DNA from 2 places in the Agrobacterium sp. rho-13.3 genome. Region 1 is predicted to be linked to the other one. Evidence: predicted binding sites of a transcription regulator. Region 1 holds the regulator's gene; the other holds the start of a gene.

Region 1 (3,255 bases):
TAATGCTCTGAGGCGGCAGACAGTGGCGTTCCGTAGGTCTGAAAGCGAAAAACCACCGGGCAGAAAAACGCGTCCACGGCTGTGAACTGCTCACCGGCCAAAAACGGTCCGCCGAACAATTCCAGACCTTGCTGCCAAAGCGCGTCGACACGCGAAATGTCTTTCTGCAAGCTTTGACTCATTGCGGCTGGACGGATGCGAAGACCAACACTCATGGGGTGATCGTTACGCAATGCCTGAAAGCCGGAATGCATTTCGGCAGCAGCAGAACGAGACCATGCACGCGCTTTCGCATTGTCCGACCAGACGCCCTTATGCCGCTCTGCCAGATACTCGATGATCGACAGCGAATCCCATACCGTCAAATCACTCTGGACAAGGCAAGGAACTCTTGCCGTTGGTGAAAATGTCGAGAAGTCATGGTTCGAACTGCCAAACGGCATCAGCTTTTCGTTGAACGGAATATCGAGCGTCCGCAGTAATACCCAAGGCCGTAATGACCAGGAGGAGTAGTTTTTGTTGGCGATATAAAGGTCGTACACGTCAATTCCCTCGGTTGCACCACTGTACTAGCGCAGGAAAACTCAATGACACATGCATTCCGCCTAATGGCTCGCTTGAAATTATTTGATGTTTGAAGGTTTCACGCTTTCAAAACAAAACGTCAGAAAAACACGCCACTTTTTTCACGTGCCGCACTCACAAACCAAAAGCATTGCGGTAAATTCGTGAGCCAGCTAACGAATATCTTTCACCCAATCAAATGCGAATGAAAATCTTCGCTAAAACTGCTGGAAAAGCAGCAAAAACGTCAAATCACTTAGTGATAGCGACGGATAAGACCCACCAGCTTACCTTGAATCTTCACCCGGTCAGGTCCAAAAATCCGGGTTTCATATGCAGGGTTTGCCGCTTCAAGCGCGATCGATGCACCTTTGCGGCGGAAGCGCTTGAGGGTTGCTTCTTCGTCATCGACGAGGGCTACGACAATATCACCCGGATTGGCTGTGCTTCCGTCGCGAATAATGACCGTATCGCCGTCGAAAATACCGGCTTCGATCATCGAATCGCCTTTAACTTCAAGCGCATAATGCTCACCCGAACCCAGCATATCCATCGGAACGACGACATCGTGGGTGTTGTTCTGGATGGCGGAAATCGGTACGCCCGCCGCGATACGGCCCATAACAGGGACGCTGACGGCGTTCAAAACACTATCATTCGAGGGCTTCGGAGGCGCAGGCTCGACTGCCTTCGGTTTACCAAGGCTGCCTTCAATCACGCTTGGGGAAAACCCGCGCTGTGGCTTGATGCTCGGTGAATAAGCCTCGGGCAATTTGATGACTTCCAGCGCGCGAGCGCGATTCGGTAGCCGGCGAATAAACCCGCGCTCTTCAAGGGCTGTAATCAGCCGATGAATGCCGGACTTCGACGCAAGATCGAGTGCATCCTTCATTTCATCAAAAGAAGGCGGTACACCGGACTCCTTCATTCGCTCGTGAATGAAAAGAAGCAATTCCTGCTGTTTGCGCGTGAGCATGAAGAAGCACCCTTGGGATTCGAGGCGAAGATTCGCGAAACAAATACAGAACGAACACTATATGTTCCATATGTGTTCTGCAATCCCTTAAAATTCGGTGAAGTATGGATCGGCGCCCCGTTGACGAGTAACTTGCTGGCACCATGGCTTGCTGCTAAGTGCGTTGCCAGTCTGAGATAAGGGGCCGATTATTGGCTTGCGCCTGTAATAATACCCGTTTGCTTCCGAGGAAAGACGATGAGTGTGACGAATAATCTGAAAGTGGTTGCGGGCGAGGGTGCCGGTGCTGTGTCTTTCTCCAATGCCGAGCGCTTCACATTGATAGCCGGGCCATGCCAGATGGAAAGCCGTGATCATGCTTTCATGATTGCCGAAACACTGGCGGAACTGTGCGGCAAGCTGGGTATCGGGCTGGTCTATAAGTCCTCTTTCGATAAAGCGAATCGCACCTCTCTTTCCGGTCAGCGCGGCATTGGCATCGATAAGGCGCTCGACGTTTTTGCTGAATTGAAGACGCAGTTCGGCTTTCCGGTTTTGACGGATATTCACACGGAAGAGCAATGCGCCGCCGTTGCGCCGGTTGTCGATGTTCTGCAAATCCCTGCGTTCCTCAGTCGCCAGACGGACCTTCTGGTTGCGGCAGCGAAGACAGGACGTGTCATCAATGTCAAAAAAGGCCAGTTTCTAGCGCCTTGGGATATGAAGAACGTGCTGGCCAAGCTGAACGATAGCGGCAACCCGAATGTGCTGCTGTGCGAACGCGGCGCATCGTTCGGCTACAATACACTCGTTTCGGATATGCGTTCCTTGCCGATCATGGCATCGCTCGGCGCGCCTGTTGTTTTCGATGCGACTCACTCCGTGCAGCAGCCCGGCGGGCAGGGCGGCTCCAGCGGTGGACAGCGGGAATTCGTGGAAACGCTTTCGCGTGCCGCTATCGCTGTGGGTGTGGCCGGTCTGTTCGTGGAGACTCACGAAGACCCGGACAATGCGCCGTCCGATGGCCCGAACATGGTGCATTTGAAGGATATGCCGAAGCTGCTGGAAAAGCTGCTGGCCTTTGACAACATCGCCAAGGCGGTGTGACGGGTTTTGGCCCCAATTGATTTTTATGAAAAACCGGCGCCTGAAGCGGGCGCCGTCATTGTAATTTCTTCTGCATGGTCTACAGCGACCGGAGAAGTTTAATCGAGCAGCCCTTTCTGGCGCCCTGTTTTATCGCGCAACCCATTCGAAAAGTGCTTCACAGTTTTCGGTATGCGCTTTAAGACAGGCAACTGAAAAATTCTGTTCCATTCCCAAGGGAGAGACCATGACAGCCATTACCGACATCATCGCACGCGAAATTCTCGATAGCCGTGGCAATCCAACTGTCGAGGTGGATGTCCATCTTGAAGACGGTTCCTTCGGCCGTGCAGCGGTTCCATCTGGCGCATCGACGGGCGCGCATGAAGCCGTTGAATTGCGCGATGGTGGCAAGCGTTACCTGGGTAAAGGCGTTGAAAAGGCCGTTGAAGCCGTCAACACGGAAATCTTCGAAGCGCTTGATGGTCTTGATGCTGAAAGCCAGATCTACATCGACCAGACGCTGATCGCGCTGGACGGCACACCCAACAAGTCGCGCCTCGGCGCGAACGCCATTCTCGGCGTATCGCTTGCTGTTGCCAAGGCTGCTGCCGATGCGACTGGCCTGCCGCTTCACCGTTATCTCGGTG
Region 2 (3,255 bases), 1.0 Mb from region 1:
GCGTTCTGACCGGACTGTTGGCCTGACAATGGACAGACCGGAACGTGGTGAAATCATGCCTGCCGACCAGCATCTGCGCAGCGGTGTGCATGGCCTCATGGTCGAGATCTTTCGATACCCACCAAGCGCGTTTATGCTCCAGCGCCAGCCGCGATTTGCGGCAGATGATGCGGTAAAGATAATGGCGGCGAAGTGCGGAAAACCGCGCGTCGAAATCCTCGGTCACGGCCTCCACATCCAGCACAGAAACCGCCTCACCCGCCATGGCAAGATGGGCGTTGAGCGCGTTGCGCAGCTTATAGGGTTGCCAATCGCGAGACAGGTCCACATGCGTCACCTGTCCCTTGGCATGAACACCGGAATCGGTGCGGCCAGCGCCGCGAAAGCTCACGACCTCACCCGTCAGCGAAAGAATGCCCGCTTCCAGCGCGCCCTGCACGGAAGGTCCGTTGGTTTGCCTCTGCCAGCCATAATAGGGGGAGCCATCATATTCCACGGTCATGCGAAAACGCGGCATCAGCCGAGCCTCGTTCCGACAGAGACAGGCGTGCCGCGCAAAAAGTCTGCTGCCAGCAAAGGCTTTCCGCCCGCCTTCTGCAAACGCACCAGCCGAACGGCCCCGCTTCCACAAGCAACGGTCAAGGCATCATCCAGAACCGAACCTGCCTCACCCATGCCGGTGGTGAGTTCCGTTTCCAGCACCTTCACGCGCTCAGGTTTGCCACCGATGTCCATCTCGAACCACGCGCCCGGAAAGGGTGCCAGACCGCGAATATGGTTGTGCACGTCCTGTCCCGACCGGGAGAAGTTAATGCGCGTCTCGCTTTTGTCGATTTTGGCGGCGTAAAGCACACCGTCTTCGTTTTGTGGTGTCAGCGGCAGATCACCGTCTTCCAGCTTCTGCATCGCTTCGCGCATCAGGCGGCTCCCTGCCAGCATCAGAGCGTCATGCAGCTCGCCCGCCGTCATATTCGGTCCGATGGTGATCTTTGCTGTCAGCGCAACTGGGCCAGTGTCCAGCCCCTTTTCCATCTGCATCACCATGATGCCGGTTTCCGAGTCTCCCGCCATGATGGCACGTTGGATCGGCGCGGCACCGCGCCAGCGCGGCAGAAGCGATGCGTGGCCGTTGTAACAGCCGAGCCGCGTGCCTTTCAGAATAGCCTCGGGCAACAACAACCCATAAGCAACGACGACAGCCACATCCGCCTCGAATTCATTAAACTGCGCCCTGTCTTCTTCCGCCTTGAAATTCAGCGGCGTGAAAACCGGAATGCCGAGCAGTTCGGCGGCTTGATGCACCGGAGATTTCTGCAAATCCAGACCACGCCGCCCGCCGGGGCGCGGCGGCTGGGAATAAACGGCCACGACCTCGTGACCGGCATCAACCAGTGCGCGCAGGGTGGGAACCGAAAAATCTGGTGTTCCCATGAAAATAATGCGAAGAGCCATGCTCATCCCCTGCCCTTTGGATGTGATCGCCAGCCTTCCGACACAGGATCAAATCTTTGCGCGGGCCGCCTTGGTGAATTTCTTGATGACCATATCCCGTTTCAGCCGAGAAATGTGGTCGATGAACAGGATGCCGTTCAGATGGTCGATTTCGTGTTGCAGGCAGGTGGCCAACAGGCCATCAGCCTCGACTGTCTGCTTCTTGCCATCACGGTCGATGTAGCTCACCGTCAGCGATGCAGGGCGCTCGACCTCGGCATAATAATCCGGAATGGAGAGACAGCCTTCCTCATAGGTCGAAACCTCGTCCGACACTTTAAGGATTTCCGGGTTGATGAAAACAACCGGCTTGTTGTCTTCATCCTCACGCGAAACATCGATGACCAACATGCGGCGCGGCACGCCGATCTGGATGGCGGCAAGCCCAATTCCCGGCGCATCATACATGGTTTCCAGCATGTCGTCGGCAAGACGCGAAATCTCGGCATCCACCTGTTCGACGGGCTTGGATTGCTGGCGCAGCAGCGGATCGGGCAAAATAATAAGCGGTTTGATCGTCATGGCTTCCCATAACGCATCTCATCTTTGGAGGAAACAAAAAATAGAGGTGTCGAATAGCCGGAATTACGGGAGAAATCAGGACTCAATTCCGCCGTGGAAATGTTCTTGTTTTGATCTTACGAATCACACAAAATCTGTTAGATTTGCTCATGAACATCGATCTCAATGCGCTCGGCACAACGGCTTTCAGTCTCGGCAGCATCCCTATTTCGGTCGGCACGTTGCTCGGCATTTTTGTGGCGGGGTGTTTGCTGGTCACTGCGCTGTTTTTGCGCAAGCCTGCCGCGCCCGATCAATCCCGTGACGACATCACCGAACTTCTAAAAACCCAATCGGAACTGCATGGTCGCATCGCCGCCATGGCAGAGACGCTGAGTGCCCGCCAGAACGAGATGAGCCAGACGATGAACGAGCGCCTGGATGGCATGTCGCAACGCATTGGCTCGACCATTACCGAACAGACCCGCTCCACGCACGAAAACCTTAGCCGCCTTCAGGAGAGGCTGGCCGTGATCGATGCTGCACAGGGCAATATTCGCGATCTGGCAAAGGACGTGATTGGCTTGCAGGCGATTTTGTCCAACAAGCAGACACGCGGTGCATTTGGCCAGGCCCGCATGGAAGTGCTGATTGCCGATGCCCTGCCCTCATCGTCCTATAGCTTGCAGCCGACGCTTTCCAACGGCTTCCGGCCCGATTGCACCATCAGAATGCCCAACAACGCGCCGCCTTTGGTCATCGACGCGAAGTTTCCGCTGGAAGCGTGGAACGCGCTGAAGGCCGACGATACGCCGGAGGCCAAACGCGCCGCCAGCCAGCAGTTTCGCCGCGATATGGAAGTGCATATTCGCGATGTGGCCGAAAAATATCTGATTTCGGGCGAAACGCAGGATACGGCCTTTATCTTCGTACCATCGGAATCGATCTTTGCGGATATCCACCAGCATTTCGAACATCTGGTGCAGCGGGCCCAACGCTCGCGCGTGGTCATCGTTTCGCCGTCGCTATTGATGCTGTCCGTGCAGGTCATTCAGTCCGTGCTGAAAGACCAGCGTATGCGCGAGCAAGCGCACCTCATTCAAGGCGAAGTCGCCGTTTTGATGGACGATGTGAAACGGCTGGATGAGCGAACCCGCAAATTGCAGGCACATTTCGGGCTGGCCCAGAAGGACGTCGACATGATGCTGACATCCTCTGAAAAAGTGCTAGCGCGTGGCGTGAAAATCGAGAGTCTTGATTTTT

Evidence for each region. Region 1 encodes LexA, which represses DNA repair genes until DNA is damaged. Its sites were predicted from a motif close to TGTTCNNNNTGTGTTCNG; they were not measured.
Region 2: a site for LexA is predicted at 2,114-2,131, ahead of RMR16_RS00220 (DNA recombination protein RmuC). Genes of this name have one in related genera too.

What each region holds. Positions count from the first base shown of each region.
Region 1 covers NZ_CP192774.1:1,072,320-1,075,574, forward strand. Annotated here, with positions in the region: gene RMR16_RS05340 (glutathione S-transferase family protein) at 1-542, opposite strand, end outside; gene lexA (transcriptional repressor LexA) at 821-1,540, opposite strand; gene kdsA (3-deoxy-8-phosphooctulonate synthase) at 1,778-2,626, shown strand; gene eno (phosphopyruvate hydratase) at 2,853-3,255, shown strand, end outside.
Region 2 covers NZ_CP192774.1:45,673-48,927, reverse strand. Annotated here, with positions in the region: gene truA (tRNA pseudouridine(38-40) synthase TruA) at 1-517, opposite strand, end outside; gene fmt (methionyl-tRNA formyltransferase) at 517-1,452, opposite strand; gene def (peptide deformylase) at 1,501-2,013, opposite strand; gene RMR16_RS00220 (DNA recombination protein RmuC) at 2,163-3,255, shown strand, end outside.